One region of the Streptococcus porcinus genome, then DNA from elsewhere that is predicted to be linked to it. Evidence: predicted binding sites of a transcription regulator. Region 1 holds the regulator's gene; each other region holds the start of a gene.
The links. The regulator HrcA, encoded in region 1, represses chaperone genes, less so after heat shock. The targets are predictions, from matches to a motif close to TTAGCACTCNNNNNNNNNGAGTGCTAA.
Positions count from the first base shown of each region.

Region 1 (7,815 bases):
CGATAAGCTTTTTTAATTTCATCTTGCGAGGCATTCTTTGATACCCCCAAGCGGTCATAAAATTCTGTATTATTCATAGTATTAAGATATAAAAGTCGTTAATATCTCCACAAAAATAAGAACAAGAGTCAAGTATTTGCCTCTAGAAAATTCCTTTTTATAGAGCTGCGGCCCATTTAAGCACATTTAGCTGCCCGCCTTCACATGAACGACCGTGTTCAGCTTTTGAACACCTTGATTCCTTTCTGTATGATTAAAAGGTAAACCTAATCAATTAGCCAAAAACAGAGGTCTGGTAAAACCTCTGACTTTGGATATTTTACTCATCATAGACTGAGACAATACAAAGTCTCACCCAAATATCGATTATTGTTTTATTAAACAGGAGGAGAGACAATCACGCATTTTCAAATGATTACCTCGCCTTTTTACTAACTTCAACACCTAATAATATAAGGAACTAGCTTAGATTAGCTCTGTCTAATAGGATAAGCTTATTTTTCAGTAAACTCACCATCAACAACATCATCGCCTTTATTTGAATCTGTTGATTGTGTTTCTTCTGTTCCTTGAGCGGCTTGTTGTGCTGCTGCCGCTTGTTCATACATTTTAACTGCAAGCCCTTGTGCTTTTTCGTTGAGTGCTTCAAGTTTCGCTTTCATATCTTCAAGGTTGCCAGATTCTTGCGCTTTCTTCAATTCATCAAGAGCTGATTGTGCAGCATCACGTTCAGTATCGAAGCCCTTACCTTCTGTTTCTTTGATTGTTTTTTCAGTTGCAAAGATAGCTTGGTCTACTTCGTTCTTAAGATCTACTTCTTCTTTACGTTTAGCATCTGCTTCTGCATTTGCTTCTGCATCTTTCATCATGCGGTCAATTTCCTCTTCTGAAAGACCGTCGTTTGACTTAATAACGATGTGTTGCTCTTTTTGTGTGCCAAGGTCTTTTGCTTTTACAGAAACAATACCATTTTTATCAATGTCAAAAGTTACTTCGATTTGTGGAATACCACGAGGAGCTGCAGGAATATCTGTCAATTGGAAGCGTCCAAGAGTCTTGTTGTCTGCTGCCATTGGGCGTTCCCCTTGGAGAACGTGGATATCAACGGCTGGTTGATTGTCTGCAGCTGTTGAGAAAACTTGTGATTTAGATGTTGGGATAGTTGTGTTACGGTCAATCAATTTAGTGAAGACACCACCCATAGTTTCGATACCAAGTGATAGTGGGGTAACATCAAGAAGAACAACATCTTTAACATCTCCAGTGATGACGCCGCCTTGAATAGCAGCACCCATAGCAACAACTTCATCAGGGTTTACAGATTTATTAGGTTCTTTACCAGTCTCAGCTTTAACAGCTTCGACAACAGCTGGGATACGAGTTGAACCACCAACTAAGATAACTTCGTCAATTTCTGATAAGGATAGTCCTGCATCTGAAAGAGCTTGACGAACCGGAGTCTTAGTGCGTTCAACAAGATCACGTGTTAAATCATCAAATTTAGCACGAGACAAGCTCATTTCCAAGTGAAGCGGTCCAGCAGCTCCGGCAGTGATAAATGGTAATGAAATTTGTGTTTGAGTCACACCTGAAAGGTCTTTCTTAGCTTTTTCAGCAGCATCTTTCAAACGTTGTAAGGCCATTTTATCTTGAGATAAATCAATGCCATTTTCTTTTTTAAATTCTTCTACTAAGAAATCAATGATTTTTTGGTCAAAGTCATCCCCACCAAGTTTATTGTCACCCGCGGTAGCAAGCACATCAAAGACACCATCTCCTAGTTCAAGGATTGAAACGTCAAAGGTACCACCACCAAGGTCAAAGACCAAGATTTTTTCTTCTTTATCTGTCTTATCAAGACCGTAAGCAAGAGCTGCTGCAGTTGGTTCATTGACGATACGTTCTACTTCAAGGCCTGCAATTTTACCTGCATCTTTTGTTGCTTGACGTTGAGCATCGTTAAAGTAAGCTGGAACTGTGATAACAGCTTTTGTTACTTTTTCACCAAGGTAATCTTCAGCATAACCTTTAAGGTATTGAAGAATCATTGCAGAGATTTCCTGTGGAGTATATTCTTTTCCATTTGCTGCAACTTTCTCTGAAGTTCCCATTTTAGATTTAATAGAGATAATAGTTTCAGGGTTTGTCACTGCTTGACGTTTAGCAGCGTCACCGACAATAATTTCTCCATTTTTAAACGATACTACTGAAGGAGTTGTACGATTTCCTTCTGGGTTAGCAATAATTTTGCTTTCAGCTCCTTCAAGAACTGCTACTGCTGAGTTTGTTGTTCCTAAGTCAATACCAATAATTTTAGACATCTTATATACCTCTTTATTTTTTCTTGTACTAGGCTAGTTTAACGACTTGGCGGTCGAAAATGATTATCTGTTAAATGAATAGTTGTTAATTATAAACAAGAACCATTGCGGGTCTAAGTAATCTTTCATGAAGCTTATAGCCTTTTTGGAAAACCTCTGCAATGCTATCTGCTGGATGATTGTCATCAGCTGGCAATGTTTGCACGGCCATATGTAAATTATGGTCAAAGCTTTCTGTCGCTACTTCTTCAATTCCTTCTTCTTTTAATGCCTGAACGAGACTTTCTTGAACCATCACTAAACCTTTTTTAACATCGTCGGTTAAGCCTTCAACAGCAAGCGCGCGTTCAAGATTATCTAAGCTCGGTAAGATTTTTTTTGCTAAATCCTGTGAACGATAGCGTTGAAGGTTCTGACGTTCTTCATTAGCTCGGCGTTGAATATTTTGCATTTCAGCATGGGCACGAAGGTATTTATTTTCAAAATCTTCCGCCTTCTCAAGAGCTAATTCTAATTCTGTTTTTTCAATGGGTGCCTCAGTTTCTTCAACCTTTTTTTGCTCAGTCTCCTCGGTCACATTTTCAATTTCTTCTTTTTGAATATCTTCTTTATCTTTCTTTGACAATTGAAGGTCCTCTTTCTTTATTTTCTTTGAACAAGGTTATAAACTAATGAACCTCGTAATGATTACTGTTTAAATAGCGATAGTAATCTCTCAGTTTCACTGCCAAAATACGTCCTACCACATTAATTAAACTAACATTTCGTCGATAATTCATATCAATGGGGCCTATTAGGCTAAGTAAACCAAATCCTCGATAAGGGATAAGAAATTTATAAGTCAAAAGACTTAAGTCTGCTAAAGCTGGTTCACTACTATCAGCAACTTGAACGGTAGCCATTTCATTTTCTGCCATACTTTGGCGTATTGTCAAAGCTAAACTTTGTTCATTGTCTAAATACTGATAAGTTTGTAAGCCTGCATAATCAAGGGCATGAACCTTGCCATCTACAAAAACACTTTCTTGAAATAATCCCTTAAAAATATAATCAAACAAATCTAAAACATTATCCGTTACTGTAAAATATTTCTGAAGAACTTGAGGAATTTCAGTTCTTAGTTTGTAGTGAACATCCATTAGTTCTCGTCCTAGTAAACGTTCATCTACAATTTCCTTTAAGATGAATAAATCACGCTTTAGAAAGTTTTTAGGAATAGCAAACTGGACTGTAATCGGCTTAGATTCATCCAGATTAAGGACAGCTAAAGCATCGTGATTGGAAAGTTTAACAATTTCAAAACCTGTCAGCTTTTGCCTCGACGGCTCTACATCCAAAATAGCAACTGTATAACCTGTAATCGCAGCTAAGACATGACTTGCTTTTGCCAGTATATCCTCTAGCTTAAAGGCTTCAAAATCAAAAGCTTTCACAAGCTGATAGACATCTCTTTCATCAATACTGTCAAGATTCAAAGAATGCTCGACAAAATATTTAAACCCTGCCGCACTAGGCATTCGTCCACTTGAGGTATGAGCTTTTTCTAGCAACCCCAACTTCTCAAGCTTAGCCATTTCATTACGAATGGTCGCGCTACTCGTCTCTATACTTGCTTGCAGAGCTTTTGACCCGACCGGTTCATGAGTTTGCGTGAACAAGTCAACAATCAAATTTAGAATTTCATTCTGACGCTCTGTGATCACTAACAATCACCCCTTTCGGAATTAGCACTCAAACCTCAAGACTGCTAACTTATATTTCTATTATACTCTTAATATCCTACCTGTCAAGAAAAAACCTCAAAAAATTAGCACTCTTTTTTTAGAGTGCTAATTTATTTGTCGAACTGAGTCAAATCGTTATCTTCAATAACTTTTATTAATTTGTTAGAGTAATCTTTATCGTAAGAATAGATGTAATCTTCGAGAGCTTGAGCAGGAGCCTTATAGCCTTCTTGTGTAGCTAATTCCCGATAAAGTTGTTTATCCCAAACCTGTCCTTTACGTAGAGTTGAAAAATAATCAGCAATTGAATTCTGCCAATCAGAATAGCGGGTAAAACGAACAAAGCTATCATTTGATTGAGAGGCTACTTTCTTTGAAACATATAAGTTTGCAAATGCCTGACCAGGTCTAGCTTCCATTCCGAACAAATTATGATAACGTGAAGCTAAAAGGGTTTGTCCATTCTGACTTTCCAACAAAATTTGGCCAATAATAACCGATGATCGAATACCATAAACTTTGGCATAAGGAATAACTTCTTTGCTTATTTCTTTTATAAATTCTTTTTGAGTGTAAGGGACCTTTACCTTTTTATAAGCTTGATTAGCATGACTATTAATAACAAGTGGCAAAACGCAAGCCAGTAGAAAGAAGGCAATTATTGCTAAAAACACAGGTAATTTCAAACGCGCTCTCATTGTTTCTCCTTCAAAACCTTAATATATTCTTCTAAAGAAAGGTTATGCTTTGTCATATATGCCGCTGATTCCTTACCTACATAACGGTAATGCCAATCTTCATACCCAACGCCAGTACTTTCCTTTTTGTCATCTTTAAATCGTAGAACAAAACCATACTTAGGCGCTAAAGCAATAATTTGTTTAACAACTGCTGGATCACTTTGATTTAGCTGGTCAACTGTACTCATATCAATAGCTAGACCAGTTTGATGTTCACTAGAACCCGCAGGTTGAGAGTAGGTTTGAACCAGTTTCTCCGCGGCTTCTTGTGTTAGATTAGGATCCTTTGCCATTTCCTGAGCAAGGTAAGTCTGATAAAGCTGTGCCTGATATTCGACACTTCTATAACCAGAAATGAGATGTTCCTGAGGACTCACAGCCTGAGCTGCCGCTAAAAAATCAGCTGTTGCATCTGCAATCCTTTTATCCACATAGATACCATTAATCTCCGAAAGTTCCGGATTCATCTCTTCTTTTATATGGTCACGATTAACTAAAACTAACTCCCAGTCTTTAGCTGAAACCTTGGGTAAATCACTATTAGCTTTCGAAGTAACTGTTGTCTTTTTTTCTGTAACACTCTGACTCTCTTGAACCTTTTTAGGATTTAAAAGGGTAGCATCGCCCTTAATAAAAATATATAAGCAAAGGACAAACAAAAGCAAGGCTAAAACCTGCATCAAAAAAAGTAGTAACTTATTATTTTTCATTTGATATTTTCTCTATAATCTCTTGGCCACGATAACGATAACTCATATCACCAATAGCTTTAATGTGAAATTGTCCCTCTTCAAAGTCAACAATAGTTACACTGCCGTTATCAATAAATTGTTTTTCACGGTTAGGATCAATCAACCACATAAAAGTTCCAATTGTCATACCATGACTAACAACAATAGCATTTCCACCTCCGGAATTTTCAATGGATAAAGCGATAGCCTCAAAACCTTCATAAATCCGTTTTTTCAAAACATCCCACGACTCAGCCCAATTAGCGGTGTCGACCTCAACGATACTTTCAGCCAACTCAGAATATGGAACATCACGCATATCTTTTTTTCCTTCAAAGGCTTTAGTTCTTGGCAAAACCCCCATAAAAAGCTCTGCATCATAAGCACCATCTAGGCTACCAGAACACCATTCCCGAATTCTTTTATCTCTAGTATAGGGGAGAAATTCGTTTTCGGATTCCTTAAGAATAATCTCCATAGTTTGCATTGTTCGACCAGAATCGCTAGAGAAAGCTGCTTTAAAAGGAATGCCTGCATCTTTTAAGCCAAGGCCTAATTCTCGAATCCCCTCTTCTCCTTTTTTAGTTAAGGGGGTATCACTCCAACCTTGAGCACGACCAATTGTATTAAACATGGTTTTTCCATGACGGGCAATATATAATCTCGTTTTCGACATCTTATCCTCCCAGATTCTATAGATAATAAGATTATAGCATGATTTTGCTTTTACAGGCAATCAAATCAACGTTTAGGGTTATTTGCCACTCATGAAAAGACACCACCTAAGTGATGTCCTTCATTCGTTTATTTTTCGAATTTTTGTTTGATCTTTCCAATTTCCTTTTCGACCAAGCCTTCAACTTCTAACTTTTTATCCCCGAGGACTTTTCCAGTAGCCTCTTTAGCACGACCTTTAACTTCTTCAAATTTAGAATCTAACTTTTCTTCTGTCATTGTAAAATCCTCCTTTTATTTCCTAAAATCTTATCATTTGGAAAGAAAATTTGCAAGGAAAAACAGCAATCAACAGATTAACTAGTCTATTATCAATTTTTAAAGCTATGTATTGGTGCAGGAATCTGTCCACCGCGCGCAATAAAATCTGCTGAGGAATTTTTGTTGACAGGCATGACCGGTGCCATCCCAAGTAGGCCACCAAACTCAATCAAGTCGCCTACTTGACCTTTAGGGATAATCCGAACTGCAGTGGTCTTCTGATTTATCACACCAATTGCGGCTTCATCAGCAATCATTGCTGCGATGGTCTGATATGGTGTATCCTCTGGAATAGCAATCATATCTAATCCAACTGAACAAATAGCTGTCATTGCTTCAAGTTTCTCAAGGTTTAACGCACCATTTTGCACGGCAGCAATCATCCCCTCATCTTCAGATACCGGAATAAAAGCACCTGATAAACCACCTACTTGGTTACAAGCCATAACACCACCTTTTTTTACAGCGTCATTAAGTAAAGCTAAAGCTGCTGTAGTCCCGTGCGTTCCTACTGTTTCCAAGCCCATTTCTTCCAGAACACGCGCGACAGAATCTCCAATTGCTGGCGTTGGCGCTAAGGATAAGTCAACAATGCCAAATTTAACACCCAAACGTTCGCTAGCCATTTGCCCTACCAGCTGACCAATACGGGTAATTTTAAAGGCTGTTTTCTTAACTGTTTCTGCTAAAACATCAAAACTTTCTCCACGAACTTTTTCCAGTGCACGCTTAACAACACCAGGGCCAGATACCCCAACGTTGATGACTACATCTGCTTCACCAACACCATGAAAAGCACCTGCCATAAAAGGATTATCTTCAACAGCGTTAGCAAAAACAACCAACTTAGCGGCTCCTAGGTCTGATTTTTGGGCAGTCTCTTTAATAATACGTCCCATATCAGCGACCGCGCTCATATTAATCCCCGACTTAGTCGAACCAATATTGACAGAAGCACAGACTTTTGACGTTTCTGCTAAGGCTTGAGGAATAGAATTAATCAAAATGTCATCACCTTTTTGATAGCCTTTTTGAACCAAAGCAGAAAAACCACCAATGAAATCAACTCCAATTTCATGCGCAGCTTTATCTAGTGCTTTTGCTAATGGTAGGTAATTGGTAGCGTCTGTTGCCGCCCCAATCAAAGAAATCGGTGTAACAGACACCCTTTTATTAACAATAGGTATCCCTAATTCAGCAGCAATCTCATCTCCAATCGCTACTAAAGTTGAAGCTTTCATCGTAATTTTCTGGTAAATTTTTTCTGCCGCACGATTGATATCGGAATCAATACAATCTAAGA
Region 1 covers NZ_LR594036.1:1,841,569-1,849,383, forward strand. The annotation lists gene dnaJ (molecular chaperone DnaJ) at 1-77, opposite strand, end outside; gene dnaK (molecular chaperone DnaK) at 495-2,321, opposite strand; gene grpE (nucleotide exchange factor GrpE) at 2,407-2,946, opposite strand; gene hrcA (heat-inducible transcriptional repressor HrcA) at 2,990-4,024, opposite strand; gene FGK96_RS08925 (glucosaminidase domain-containing protein) at 4,156-4,743, opposite strand; gene FGK96_RS08930 (M15 family metallopeptidase) at 4,740-5,495, opposite strand; gene FGK96_RS08935 (histidine phosphatase family protein) at 5,485-6,192, opposite strand; gene FGK96_RS08940 (CsbD family protein) at 6,321-6,470, opposite strand; gene FGK96_RS08945 (PFL family protein) at 6,563-7,815, opposite strand, start outside.

Region 2 (7,815 bases), 1.4 Mb from region 1:
GAAGAAGAAGAATTTGTACAACTAAGTGAGTTACCAGTTGCGGAATCATTCAATGGTCAAGATGACATTTTAGATGCTTGGGAAGCCTTTATGTTATTGCGAAACCAAGCTCAAAAAGCCTTAGAAGAAGCTCGTAATGCTAAAATTATTGGTAAGTCTCTTGAAGCGCATTTAACAATCTACGCTAGCGCAGAAATAAAAACGCTTTTAAATGCTTTGGATAGTGATGTAGCACTTCTATTAATTGTTTCACAATTAACAATTGCTAACTTAGAGGAAGCGCCAGCGAGCGCAGTAGCATTTGATGGAGTAGCTTTCACTGTTGAACGTGCTATTGGTGAAGTCTGCGAACGTTCTCGTCGTATTGATCCGACAACAAAAATGCGTTCATACAATGCCTTCGTTTGTGATGCAAGTGCCAAAATTATTGAAGAAAACTTCCCAGAAGCAGTTGCTGAAGGCTTTGAAGACTGATAAATAGTTTAAATCACTCACTAAGTTAATAAGCTTAGTCAATATTTAGGCAAATAAAGCACCTTTTATTGTGAAGGTGCTTTTTGCTTTCGATTGGATTAATGTTTCGGATAAATCCTTTGGATTACCTCTATCCTTTATGGATACTAAAAGTAAAAGAAGAGCTAAATAGAGCTCTCTACTTATCAATTTAATATCAGATATTAAGAATAATTTATCTAAAGAGGGTGCCCCCAAATTACAAAAATACCATTTGCTTTCCTTTTGAAGCTATGACTGGATTGATGGTGATAATCTGATAACGGTTAGTTAAAAGAAAAAGTTATTTACTGGCATTATAAAAGCCTCAAAAAGTTAGATAAACTAAGCTTTTTGAGGTCTTTATAAATATGAGAAATCTGCTTTATTCTTTAATTTGGAAAGATATTTCAATCAAATTGTTAGTGTGCAATGTTTTTGATTGATCAGGAATAACCAATTCAGGATTAATTTTTCGTTTAAGGAAGAAGTGACGAATAGTATTTAATTCCTCATCTTTGATGGCACGATATTTATTGGAAATTAAAAGTTCATAATGTGTGGGTGCTTTTGTAAAGACGACATCAGTATTTCCTGCTGAGTAGACCTCAACTAACTGTGCATCTGTATTTCGTAGTTGATTCTGAACAAGTTCAGGATGACTGCTTGTTGTATTGATTAATCTCATATTACCCTCCAAATTGATTTGATATATAACATCATTAGTACAAGAACTAATGGTGGTGTTTTTGCCATTCTAGAACGCCCCATTTGTGACTCCCTCTTTTTAAGAGGTCAATGGCTTCTTCAACTGGAAACCATGCTAGATTATTAAAGTCTTCTAAGGGATCACATACCCTGTGATAGTCCGTTACTTCATAGAGGTGGGCTGGATTATGATAGTAGGTATCGCGATGGCGAGAGTAGAAATACTCATCTGCTTGCCCATAATAGTAGCCTATTTCTGCTGAGAAACCAAGTTCCTCCAATAACTCCCTTTCAAGAGCTGTAGCATGATCTTCGCCATATTCTATTTCACCACCAGGTAAGAACCAAGAACCATTCGGGGCTTGTACTAAAATAATTCTGTCATCTTCTTGGTTGGGAATAATTGCATAAACACCATAACGTGTCTGATAGTTTTTTTGATCACTTTTTTCGCCGAAAACTGGGACTGTCATAAGCTCCCTCCTTTTTACTATTATACTAAAAATTAATTGATTTAACTTATTAAAATGTGTATTTTTGATCAAAAATTAATAAAAAGAGTGCTATTTTTAGCACTCTGATATATTAGTCCTTTTGCTGAGGAATAGGTTGTGTTCTAGTAAGTTTCTTGGCGCTTTTGATAACTATATTGCCATTACTAGTCAATATGGCTTTCAGCTCTTTCTCAGTAGGGTTTTCAAGATAGTAGTCAGTGATAGCGTCTTCAATATAATCTTGAATTGTTCTTCTAAGTGGACGAGCACCCATCTTAGCATCATAGCCGAGATCAACTAATTTTTCTTTTACCTTATCTGTAACATCAAGGTGAATATTATTATATGCTAAGCGTGTATTGACATCGGCTAACATTAAGTCAACGATATGTAATAAATTGTCTTTACTTAATGCTTGGAATTCAATGATGCCATCAAAACGGTTCATAAATTCTGGACTGAAGTAATTGCTTAACTCACCTAAAACAGAATTAGTACGTCCTTCGCGGGATGCACCAAAACCAACAGAGGCTTCAGCTTTGCTGGTACCTGCATTTGATGTCATGATGATAATAGTATCCTTAAAGCTGACTGTCCGCCCTTGTCCATCAGTAAGCCTACCGTCATCTAAAACTTGCAGAAACATATGCATAACATCAGGGTGAGCTTTTTCAACTTCGTCTAATAATATCAGTGAATAGGGATTTCGTCTGACTTTTTCTGTTAATTGACCAGCTTCTTCATACCCCACATATCCTGGAGGAGCCCCCACTAGCTTAGCAACAGCGTGTTTTTCCATATATTCAGACATGTCAAAGCGAATCATATTATCGGCTGAGCCAAAGAGTTCAATAGCTAATTGTTTAGATAATTCCGTTTTCCCTACCCCAGTCGGACCTACAAAGAGGAAAGATCCAATTGGTCGATTTGGACTACCTAAACCGACACGATTACGACGAATAGCTTTAGCAATTTTATCAACAGCAGCATCTTGACCAATTACATGAGCCTTCAAATCATCTGATAGATTAACTAATTGAGACTGTTCTTTCTCTTTGAGATCACCAACAGGAATATTGGTTTTTTGTTCAACAATTGCTTCAATAGTCTTTTCAGTAATGATAGGAGTATCTTGATCGTCTAACTTTTGGTTTTGGAGCTCCTTGTACTTAGCGATTTGGTCGCGAAAATAAGCTGCGCGTTCAAAATCTTCATCACGAGTGGCTTGCGCTTTTAAATTTTCGGCTTCCACTAAACGTTTATCAATTTCTTTAGGATCAACGAAATTAAGAGTTAAATTCATTTTTGAGCCAGCTTCATCAAGTAGGTCAATAGCTTTATCCGGTAAGAATCGGTCTTGGATATAACGATTCGATAAATTAGCGGCTGCTTCAATGGCATCTTGACTGTATTTGACATGATGGTAGTCTTCGTATTTGGCTTGAATACCTTTAAGGATGGTAATGGTTTCTTCCACAGAAGGCTCATCGACCTTAACAGGTTGCATCCGACGTTCTAAGGCTGCATCTTTTTCGATGATGCGGTATTCATTGAGTGTAGTGGCACCAACCAGCTGTAACTCACCACGAGCTAAGGCTGGTTTTAAGATATTGCCAGCATCCATATTGCCATCTCCTGCAGTACCAGCACCAACTATTTCATGAATCTCATCAATGAAGAGAATAACATCTTGACGGTTACGAATCTCTTCCATTAATTTTTGCATACGTTCTTCAAATTGTCCACGAATACCAGTTCCTTGAACTAGACTAACCACGTCTAAGCGAATAACCTCTTTATGTTGAAGTTTATGAGGAACACTGCCATCAACGATTTTCTGAGCTAAGCCTTCTACAACTGCAGTTTTACCAACGCCTGGCTCACCAATCAAGACAGGGTTATTCTTAGTTCGTCGATTTAAAATTTCAATGACGCGAAGAATCTCTTCATCGCGACCAATAACAGGATCAATATCACCATTTCTTGCGATATCGGTCACATTAATCCCAAACTCTTCAAGGAGACCGGGTTCTCTTTGAGTCTGTCTTGCGTTTTGGCCAGAAATTGCTCCTTGTCCATTGCGGTTGTTGCCTCCGCCAGCCCCGCCATTACCATTTTGTCGACCAGTTTGGGTTGGAGGCGTATTTGGTAAGTCACCAAAAGCTCTAAAGTTATTGAGATCACCAAAGAAATCATCAAATAAAGGATTTAAAGAATCTTTTTGATCTTGGGGTTTAGAACGCAACCCGCCCCAAATCGAGTTGTTTGCATCAGTTTTTATAATTTGATAACAGTTTTGACAAAGGTCGATTTGTCTTTGCTTCCCATTCACGTTAGCATATAGGTGAATAGAGGCTTCGTTTAATTTACAGTTTTGACAAAGCATAAAATACCTCCTGGGGCTTTTGTTCAAAAGAAAACCATTTAGTCAATAATGGTCAAACTTCATAGTCTTATTATAGCACCCTTAGGTTGGAAATCAAGCAAAAAGTTCAAAATTTGGCACTTGTATTTATAGAGTGATAGTTATGGGTTACAAAAGAGTAAATAGGTCAATTTTGGCCTAAAGTTTGTGAAAAAACTGATAAAATTAGTTCTTTTTGTGTTGGTTTATTTATTTTTATGATAGAATAAAGGGGATAACAAACGAATAGGAGAAAAGACATGGAATCACATTTAGTGAGAATCATTAATCGCCTTGAATTGATGGTCAATGATGGTGGCAATTTAAAAAGAAATTTTGAACGTGATGGTGTTGTAGTTGCTGAGGTATCTTTTGCAAATGATCCAGAAAGCGGTCCCGTTTTTACATTACGTGATGTGGAAGCGCGTGAATCATACTCATTTGATAGTATTGATTTAATTGCAATGGAAATTTACGATTTATTATATTGATTTTGCGGGAGCATGGATAGAAAGCTTATTTTTCAATAAGTTTTTTATTTTTACTTAAAATGTATTTTTATTTAAAAAGGTTATATTTATTCTTTTCATTTAGATATGACCATAGTTGTTTATTCCGTTAGAAGGTTTGCTATTAAAAACAAAGAACCTTTACTAATCTTTTTGGTATAATAAAGAGAAAATAGAAAAAGGAAGTAAGTAATGGTTACAATCATCGATGGTAAAGCATTGGGCCAAAAAATGCAAAATAAATTAGCCGAAAAAGTAAACGATTTAAAAAGGGAACATGGAATTGTTCCAGGCTTAGTTGTAATTCTTGTAGGTGATAATCCAGCAAGTCAAGTTTATGTCCGAAATAAAGAAAAATCAGCCATTGCGGCAGGTTTTAAGAGTGAGACAGTACGTTTGTCAGAATCAATTTGTCAAGAAGAGTTAATTGCTATTATTCATCAATTTAATCAAGACGATACGATCCATGGCATATTAGTTCAGCTTCCCTTACCAAGTCATATTAATGACAAAAAGATTATTCTCGAAATTGATCCTAAAAAAGATGTGGACGGTTTTCATCCTATGAATACCGGCCATCTTTGGTCTGGTCGACCTCTAATGGTTCCTTGCACCCCGGCTGGTATTATGGAGATGTTTAGCGATTACGGTATTGATTTAGAAGGAAAGCATGCAGTGATTATTGGGCGTTCAAATATCGTTGGTAAGCCGATGGCACAGTTATTACTTGACAAAAATGCCACAGTGACTTTAACTCATTCACGGACACGGCATTTAGCAGAAGTCGCAAGACAGGCTGATATCCTGATTGTAGCTATTGGACAAGGTCATTTTGTGACAGAAGAATTTATCAAAGAAGGAGCCGTAGTTATTGATGTCGGCATGAATCGTGATGATAATGGTAAACTAATAGGAGATGTAGTCTTTGAACAAGTGTCCCAAAAGGCAAGTTATATCACGCCGGTACCAGGAGGCGTAGGACCAATGACCATTACGATGTTGCTAGAGCAAACTTATCAGTCCGCTCTAAGAAGTGTTAGCAAATGAAATTATCGCAGGAATTTTTAAAGCAAGTGATTACCAAAAGGAAAAGAGCAAGCCATAAGGGAGATTATGGTCGATTACTCTTAGTTGGGGGGCTCTCTCCTTATGGTGGAGCGATCATCATGGCTGCAAAAGCGGCTGTTTATAGTGGTGCTGGCTTAGTAACTGTGGCTACTGAAAAAGATAACATTAGTCCACTTCACGCTCAATTACCAGAAGCGATGGCCTTTTCAGTCGATGACAAAGCCCTATTCTTACAACATATACGGACTGCGGATGTTATTCTTATCGGACCCGGACTTTCGGAGAATAGCAAAGCTGAGACCCTATTTGATTCCGTTATGGCGCAGGTGTCAGAGGAGCAGATTTTAATCCTAGATGGCTCTGCTCTAAACCTCATAGCAAAAAGAAAAGACCAAGTTAAAAAAGGTCAGAATCTTGTTTTAACCCCTCACGAAAAAGAATGGGAACGTTTATCAGGGTTAGCAATTGAAAAACAGAACTTGCAGACTACCCAAGAAGCTTTAAGTCGTTTTCCTGATAGCACTATACTAGTTGCAAAAAGTCACGCTACGAGTATTTTCTATCAAGATCAGATCTTTCAAATAGGTATTGGGGGCCCTTACCAAGCAACGGCAGGTATGGGCGATACGCTAGCAGGTATGATAGCTGGCTTTGCTGGTCAATTTCAAAATGTTAGTCTAGTTGAAAGATTAGCTGCGGCAACTTACTTGCATTCTTATATTGCAGACCAACTAGCTAGGGATAACTATGTGGTATTGCCAACTACTATTTGTGAGCAAATACCCTATTGGATGAAAAAATGGTGTCAGAATTAACCTTCTTTTGTGAGAACTAATGACTAGGAGCTACAGGCTCCTTTTTTCGTGCTTAGAGCAGACTTTTTAAGTGAAAAAATGGTATAATTGCTTTTGTAAAGTGGCGTTTTTGCCTTTAACAAAAAAGAAAGGAAACCTGATGTCTGATTATTTAAGTGTTAGTCAATTAACCAAATACCTTAAATTGAAGTTTGATCGTGATCCCTATTTAGAACGGGTTTATCTGACAGGTCAGGTTTCGAATTTTAGAAAAAGACCTAACCATCAATACTTTTCTTTGAAGGATGAAGGAGCAGTCATTCAAGCGACTATTTGGGGCGGCGTCTACAAGAAATTGGGTTTTGATTTAGAAGAAGGGATGAAAGTAAATATTGTTGGCCGTGTGCAACTTTACGAACCTTCAGGGAGCTATTCCATTATTATTGAAAAGGTAGACCCAGATGGTGTCGGAGCCCTAGCCCTTCAGTTTGAACAGTTAAAAGCTAAACTAAGTAAAGAAGGTTACTTTAATGACAACCACAAACAAGCTCTACCTCAATTTGCTAAAAAAATCGGAGTTGTAACGAGTCCAAGTGGGGCAGTTATCAGAGATATTATTACCACGGTATCTCGGCGCTTTTCTGGTGTCGATATCCTTTTGTTTCCGACTAAAGTTCAAGGAAGTGGGGCAGCAGAAGAAGTAGTGGCCAATATTGCCCTTGCAAACCAAAGAACAGATTTGGATTTGTTAATTGTTGGTCGTGGGGGAGGTTCTATTGAAGATCTTTGGGCCTTCAACGAAGAGATAGTAGTTCAAGCTATTTTTGAATCACGCCTGCCCATCATCTCAAGCGTTGGTCATGAGACAGATATTACCTTGGCCGATTTTGTAGCTGATCGGCGAGCAGCTACACCGACAGCAGCGGCTGAGCTAGCCACTCCTGTCACTAAAGCTGATATTATTTCTTGGATAAGTGAACAACAAAATAGAGCTTATCAAGCTAATCTACGCTTGTTGAAGCTAAAAGAAGATCGGTTAGCCAAGCTGTCACAATCTGTTATATTTAGGCAGCCTGAGCGTCTTTATGATAGTTTTTTACAAAAGATTGATCGTCTCCAATCTCAGATGAACTATCAGATTAAGCAAAAACTGTCTGAAACCCAACGTCTAGAGGTCTCCCTAAGGCATCGTCTTCAGGCCTTAGATATAGTTACTAAGTTGAGTCGTTATCAAGAAAAAGTTAATTACCTTAATCAGTGGTTACAAATCAATATGCAAAAACGCTATGATTATTCTTTGGCCCGATTTGAAAAAGCTCAGGATACTCTGTTAGCTCTAGACACTG
Region 2 covers NZ_LR594036.1:448,626-456,440, forward strand. The annotation lists gene ileS (isoleucine--tRNA ligase) at 1-474, shown strand, start outside; gene FGK96_RS02260 (DUF1827 family protein) at 878-1,180, opposite strand; gene FGK96_RS02265 (NUDIX domain-containing protein) at 1,227-1,673, opposite strand; gene FGK96_RS02270 (ATP-dependent Clp protease ATP-binding subunit) at 1,786-4,080, opposite strand; gene FGK96_RS02275 (DUF1797 family protein) at 4,359-4,589, shown strand; gene FGK96_RS02280 (bifunctional methylenetetrahydrofolate dehydrogenase/methenyltetrahydrofolate cyclohydrolase) at 4,800-5,654, shown strand; gene FGK96_RS02285 (NAD(P)H-hydrate dehydratase) at 5,651-6,490, shown strand; gene xseA (exodeoxyribonuclease VII large subunit) at 6,630-7,815, shown strand, end outside.
Region 2: a site for HrcA is predicted at 4,194-4,220, ahead of FGK96_RS02270 (ATP-dependent Clp protease ATP-binding subunit). Genes of this name have one in related genera too.

Region 3 (7,815 bases), 220 kb from region 1:
GAAGAACCTTCTCGTCCCAAATTAAGAATTACCTGATCTCCAAGCGGAAGATGAGGATCATTAACATACTGAACCTGATAAGCAATCGGACTCGACTGCGACCTACCTACTTGATATTGTATTACCATTGGACGCATTTCTGCAACAAGGATTTCCTTAGTAGATGGTGTGATAACACCTGTCACTGGATCAAGATTATAAGTTGTTGTCAACCTCACAAGACCATCTTGTCCAGCATCAACTACCTTAACTTGCCAATCACCAAGTGAACGGTCCTTCACTTCTTGGTAAACAACAGCCATAGCCACCTGTTTCTCACTGACTATCGGTTTAATCCCCTTAATAATGACTTGATCCTTAGCTATGCTAGAAGAAACAACTGACTCAGTTGCCACTAATCGATTATCACTGCCAAGTGTATAGGTCGTTCTAGTCGTTTCTGACCCATTTACACCTGCTTTTATGATATCACTTTGACCCGTAGGGTCATAAGCTAACGTCATATCGCCTGCATAAACCGTTTTATAAGGTATTGACACTGTCGTCTCAACCGGCATTGCACCATAAATAACTCGACCATTAACTGGGGCAGTCACCGTGTTTGTGACTAAGTAAGGTACAACTCGAGCAGTCCTTGGATAGTCAAACAATTTATGATAAAGGTTAGCAAAATAATACTCTGACGCAGCAAATGGACTATACCCACTTCCATTTCTAGGCATATATGCATCCCCTGTAAGCGGGTTGGCAACAAATGTATCATAAGGAGTACCATATAAACGATGCATGATGTATTGGCTTAGCCCTTCAGCAAATGCTTCCTCACTATTATCTCTGTAGTATGACCACACATCTGGGCGATCAAAATAAGTATGGTAAACATCTAAGAATTCTGTTGTGTCCGAAAGAGCCATGACCGTGTCAAGCGTGTTATCAGTATTGCGATCAGAGGTTTCCATATAAAGACCACTTTTGAAGTCAATAATATGAGTCATTTCATGCAAAACAGTCGCTAACAATTCAGTATTATTAGACACATACTTCAAAGAAATCGATTGATCTGCAGAACTAGCTAAACCAAGTGTAGTTGCTCCCATACCAGGAATTTCCCCATCATAGATAACCAAATTAGCAATAACGCGCTGAATTTCTAAAGGGAGAGACTGTAGCCTTGCTTCAAAATCCTGCTTTTGATCATCAGGCATAGCTGTATGGCTATAATCGACATCAATCCTGACACTATCTCGGTAGTTATTATAGCGATGTGTTAAGGAATCAAATTGTCTGGTCATCAAATCCATATCAGCTTGTTGCTCAGCAGTTAAGGTGCCTAGTGCTGTTAATTGATTATAAGCCAGCTGTGCTCGTTGATAATCAGCTTTAATATCTGCATATAAAGCATCATTAATAATGTTACTATTGTTATATCTTAAGAAATCATCACTAGAGCTTGTCAAATTTTCTGGTACCAACTCTAGTCCGTAATCTTGAGCCGAAGTGTTCCACAAATCATCTTTACTCGCTTGCAGCAGTCGAGCATAAAATGTACTATCATCTGATAAGCCAAGTGTGGCTCTAAGTTGGGAGTTAGTTGGATCTAGCATTTCACTTGTTACAGGTCGAACCACTCGTGTTCGAGTAGTTGAACCATCAGCATTCGTAACAGTGATGTAGTCGTACATGTAGTTTTCAGCATACTGAGCATACTCCCTAACAGTGCTTTCACTTCTATTAAAGTCAGTAGGTAAAGCTGGCATAGGCACAAAAAGACTATCTACAGCAATCCTATCACTAGGTAATACCTGTGTAGAATCAACATGGTAAAAAGGCTGATCAATCCATTTATAAGCTTCAGAATAAACAGCTGGACTTGTGGGAGCTGTGGTTTCTGTCTCTATCTTATATGTAGTAGTTGTACTGGTACTGCCATCAACCGCAGGACTGACAAGATCTGTCCCCACAGGTTTTGTAACATCAACACTGTATACAGTAGTAGCTGGTGTCGTCGAGGTTACCATAGTCGTCGGCTTAGTTCCTAAGACAATGACTGTTTCGGTTGGCTCAATCCGCTGAACAGTAATTACTGGGTTACCATTAGCGTCTAAAGCTCCTGTCTGAGTGGTAATTAATTTACCATCAACACCTTGAGTCTGGATTTGTCGGTAACCTACAGCTTGGCTAGGATCTGAAACATATCGAATAGGACTAGAAATAACTGTTTCCGTAACAGTTGGAGTCGTCGGCACTGCTAAAGTCGTTGTTGCAGATGATGGAACTCCTCCACTAGTAGCTAAAGGTATTGTTGCAGTGGTACTAGTTGAGTTTGTAACAGCAGGTGTTGTCGTTACTAAACTAGTTGGTGATGTTGACGTTACTAGTCCAGTAGTCTCCTCTGCACCGACAACCTGAGTTGTTAGCATCACCCCTAATAAGATACTACCAACTCCCAGCACCGTTTTGCGGATGCTAAAAACTTCTTTTTTATCCCTAAACATTCTCCTAATCCTCCCTTTTGTAACCTCTTTTTAATATTCCCTAACCTGATTGTAGCATATATGTATTAATTCACAAAAGGTTTTGCTATAATTTTTTAACAAATTAAAAAAGGTAGCAAAGATCAAGGCTCTTGCTACCTTTCTAATGTCTCTTCTAACTTTACATCATGCCACCCATCATACTTGGATCCATTCCGGCTGGCATCGCTGGAGCTGCTGGTTCTGGTTTATTTGCCACAACCGCTTCAGTGGTCAATATTAAACTTGCAACCGATGCTGCATTTTGAAGTGCAGAACGTGTCACTTTCACAGGATCTATGATTCCTGTTTCAATCATGTCAACCCATTCTCCGCTTGCAGCATTAAAACCTGTTCCGACTGGGCTATTTTTCAACTTATCAATAATAACCGAACCTTCAAAGCCAGCATTATAAGCAATTTGACGAACCGGCTCTTCAAGTGCACGGAGAACAATATTACGTCCGGTCGCTTCATCTCCCGTTAAGTCAAGCGCAGCTACTTTTTCAATAACTGTTACAAGTGCTGTTCCACCACCACTAACAATACCTTCTTCGACTGCTGCACGAGTAGCGTTTAAAGCATCTTCAATGCGCAATTTCATTTCTTTTAGTTCTGTTTCTGTTGCGGCACCTACTTTGATAACTGCAACACCACCTGCCAATTTAGCTAAACGTTCTTGTAATTTTTCACGATCGAAGTCTGAAGTTGTTGTTTCTAACTGTGATTTGATCAGTCCCACACGGTTAGCAATCGCTTCAGCAGAGCCAGATCCCTCAACAATAACTGTAGAATCCTTGTCAACAGTTACTTTAGCAGCCTGTCCAAGCGCAGCAATTGTCGCATCCTTAAGCTCAAGTCCTAAATCTTCTGTGATCACTGTTCCGCCAGTTAAAATAGCAATATCTTCTAACATAGCTTTACGACGATCACCAAATCCTGGGGCTTTCACAGCTACAACATTAAATGTTCCGCGAATTTTGTTTAAAACAAGAGTTGGTAATGCTTCTCCATCCACATCGTCAGCAATAATAAGCAATGGACGACTTGTTTTAAGAACTTCTTCTAATAATGGTAGAATTTCTTGAATATTTGAAATTTTCTTATCTGTTATTAAAATAAATGGATTCTCAAGATCAGCAACCATCTTCTCATTGTCAGTTACCATGTATTGTGACAAGTAACCTCGGTCAAACTGCATACCTTCAACTACTTCAAGTTCAGTCTCCATACCGCGTGACTCTTCAATTGTGATAACTCCATCATTTCCAACACGTTCCATAGCTTCTGAAATGTATTCACCGACTTTTTCTGAACGGGATGACACAGCTGCTACTTGAGCAATAGCTTCTTTACCAGTAACAGGTTGCGCAATTGTTTTCAATTCTCCAACAGCTGCTGAAGTGGCCTTTTCAATCCCACGACGAATACCGATTGGATTAGCTCCTGCAGTCACATTTTTCAAGCCTTCACGAACGATAGCTTGTGTTAAAACTGTCGCAGTCGTTGTTCCATCACCAGCAATATCGTTAGTTTTTGATGCTACTTCTGAAACCAGTTTTGCACCCATATTTTCAAAGTGATCTTCCAGTTCAATTTCTTTAGCAATGGTTACCCCATCATTGGTAATTAGAGGTGAGCCGAAGGCTTTTTCAAGTACAACATTACGGCCTTTTGGTCCCAAGGTAACTTTGACTGTATCTGCTAAAATATCTACACCACGTACCATTGCTGCACGCGCATCTGCTGAAAATTTAATATCTTTTGCCATATAAAATCCTTCTTTCTGTAACTATTGTAATGAGGTGACTACTTATTCAGTAATAATTGCAATAATATCTGACTCTCTAATGATAGAAACTTTTTCTTCATTAATGGTTACTTCTAAATCATGTCCGCTTTCAACTAAAACTTCTTGACCAACCTTAACAGAAGGTGATACAAGCTCACCAGTGATAGTTCGCATACCAGTTTCGCTAACGGCTACAACCTTAGCTTTTCTTGTTGACTCTTTTTGTGCTCCAGCAAGAACAAAGCCTCCGACTGTTTTTTCTTGCTCTTCATTAAATTTAACGACCACGCGGTCACCTAATGGTTTTAACATGAGTATTACCTCCAATAAATTGAATTTTATTATTTTTAGCACTTTTTTATATAGAGTGCTAGTTCTGTTTACTATTTTATCACTTGGTCAAAAATAGTCAAGAAAAAAGAGCCTAGTTTTTTACTAAACTCTCTCTTTATCTTATTCTATGTCACATTTTATTTTGCCTTTGGTTAAACCAACTTTTAATTTATTTCCAGAAGATAACTGTCCCGAAAGGAGTAGCTCTGACAATTTATCCTCAACTTCTGTTTGAATCGTTCTTCGAAGAGGACGAGCCCCCATTTCAACATCATAACCTTTTTCAGATAGGTATTTAAGTGCAGACGGTTGGAATTTTAGAGTAATTCCCTTTTCTTTTAGGGTAGCAATTAATGGTTTCACCATAATCCTAACTACTTGTTGCATATCTTCTTGACTTAAACTGTGGAAAACAACCTTTTCATCAATTCGATTAATAAATTCAGGACGATAAGTTTTCTTTAGTTCTTCTAAAATCCGTTTTTCCATAGCTTGGTGATCGTGACTAATATCTCTAACACCAAAACCTACAGTCTTATCATCTCGAAGTGCTGTCGCACCTAAATTGCTGGTCATGATAATAATAGTATTCGTGAAGTCAACTTTGCGACCACGGGAATCTGTCAGCACACCGTCATCCAAAACTTGAAGAAGAACGTTGAAAATATCTGGGTGAGCTTTTTCAACTTCATCAAAGAGCAAAACGGAGTAAGGCCTATTCCTTACTTTTTCTGTCAATTCTCCACCCTCGTCATAGCCCACATATCCTGGAGGAGCACCATTAAGACGACTGGCTGAAAATTTTTCCATGTACTCTGACATATCGAAACGAATCAATGCTGATTCATCATCAAATAAAACTTCAGCCAAGGCTTTCGCCAGCTCTGTTTTCCCAACACCTGTGGGACCTAGAAACATAAATGAACCAATTGGCCGTTTGCCAGTGCGAATACCAGATTGGTTACGACGTATAGCCCTTGAAATAGCTGAAATAGCCTCGTCTTGACCAATAACGCGTTTGTGTAATTCTTCCTCTAAACGAAGGTATTTTTGGCTATCAGCTTGGCTAATTTTCTCAAGCGGTATGCCTGATAGTCTACTCAAAGTTGCCATAATATCATCTTCTGTAACTGGGGTTGGGTTGGGCTTTGTTTTCTGACCAGCCTTTAACAGACTAGCCACCTTTTTAAAATCCTTATCTAGGATAGCTTGATCAATAGGACTTAAAAGGGAGGGAGCCTCTTTTTTGATTAGTCCCTGAACTGTTGCACTTGCCTCATCTAAGAGGTCTATAGCAGAATCTGGCAGGTTTTTGCTAGTTAAATAACGATGTGCAACTTTAACAGCCACTTTGACAGCCTGATCAGAAATACCAACATTATGATACATCTCATAAGAAGATTTTAGACCAAGAAGAATTTGGTAAGCATCTTCAAGGCTTGGTTCTTCAATTAAAATTTTAGCAAAACGACGAGATAGAGCTGCATCTTTTTCAATATGTTTTTGATATTCTTCCTGAGTTGTTGCACCTACCATATGTAGCGTTCCACGAGACAAGGCTGGTTTCAAGATATTAGCTGCATCTAAGGTACTATCGATACCACTTCCAGACCCCATAATCGTATGTAATTCATCAACAAAAAGAATGATTTTCCCATCAGCTTCGATATCATCTATTATTTGGTTCATCCGCTCTTCAAAATCACCACGAAAACGGGTTCCTGCAACCACACTCATCATGTCCAATTCCAAAACTCGCATCTCCTGCAATTCGTAGGGAATAGCCCCCTCGACAATTCGTTGAGCTAGTCCATACGCCAAAGCCGTTTTCCCAACACCCGCATCTCCGACTAAGACCGGATTATTCTTGGTCTTGCGGCTCAATACCTGGACCATCCGAGTAATTTCTTTATCTCGACCAATCACCGGTTCTAAAAGTCCTTGACTGGCCATCTGCGTTAAGTCACGTGTGAAATCAGAAAGTTCACCTGCTGAACTTGCCGGTTTCATCATATCTGAGAAGGTCCCACCTGCTTTTGATTTTTTAGGTTTGCGTAATTCATAAATAGCTTTAATAGTCTCTTTACTATAGGCAGCCTGTCTTTCAATTGCTTTACGTAAATCAGAGATTTTCAACTCCCCTTGACCCTCATCTCGTAGTTTAAAACCAGCCATTTCAAGTAAACGTGCTGCCATCACATCAGGGTTCAATAATATTGCAAAAAGCACGTGTTCCGATCCCACTTCCTGGGCACCTGTTACTTGACGGATAGCATCTGAAAACTGGAGAATTTTTGTTAAAGTTCTAGACTGACCTTTTAAAGTCCATTCTTTCACATCATCATTTGGTGTTTGTCCCATAGCCAAAATAGCTGCCGCTTCATATTCTTCTATGGCAACTTTATCATCAAATTCATTGAAAACAAGTCCCGCGAGTGAATTGTTAACCACAACCATTGCTAAAAGAAGATGCCAGGTTTCTAAATATTGGCTATCAAAGCGTGCAGCTTGATATTGAGCCTGCTTGAAAATTTCTTGCATTTTAAGTGAGTAATCTATCATTAATTGCTTCCCTTCCTGTCAATACGCTGTAGCAAACGATATAGCATACGCGCACGAATAGCAGATGCGTCTGCCCCTAGAACTTCATCAGAGGCCATTGCTAAGATAACGTTCCCCTCGCGTTCAGTAATTAAATGTTCATCAAATAATAATTGAATAGAATCAGTAAAAACAACTTCACTCACCTGCTGACCAATATTTGCAGTTAAATTGCCAATGAGATGGTGTTTGTCTGAAAAGTGCACTTTAGCAATTCGAATATAGCCACCGCCACCCCGCTTACTCTCAACTTCATATCCCCGACTTTCAGTGAAACGGGTTTTAATAACATAATTAATCTGACTTGGTACCACTTGAAAAGAATCTGCTAATAGGGAACGTTTAATTTCGGCAATCCCCGATTGAGCTAATAACTCTTTGATATATTCCTCAATGCTATCCGATGTGTTTTTTGTCGGCATCAACTCACCCCTTCATTTCTACTCAATTTTTGACTAAAACTGACTTTTATTATAACAAATTGCAGATGTGAAAAGCAAATCTTTGTTTGCTAAAACAATCTCTTTGGTTCATATAGACACAAAAAAGGCAGAAACTAGTCCGCCTTTTCTTTAT
Region 3 covers NZ_LR594036.1:2,061,013-2,068,827, forward strand. The annotation lists gene FGK96_RS09965 (G5 domain-containing protein) at 1-2,495, opposite strand, end outside; gene groL (chaperonin GroEL) at 2,656-4,284, opposite strand; gene groES (co-chaperone GroES) at 4,327-4,617, opposite strand; gene FGK96_RS09980 (ATP-dependent Clp protease ATP-binding subunit) at 4,759-7,200, opposite strand; gene FGK96_RS09985 (CtsR family transcriptional regulator) at 7,200-7,661, opposite strand.
Region 3: a site for HrcA is predicted at 4,653-4,679, ahead of groES (co-chaperone GroES). Genes of this name have one in related genera too.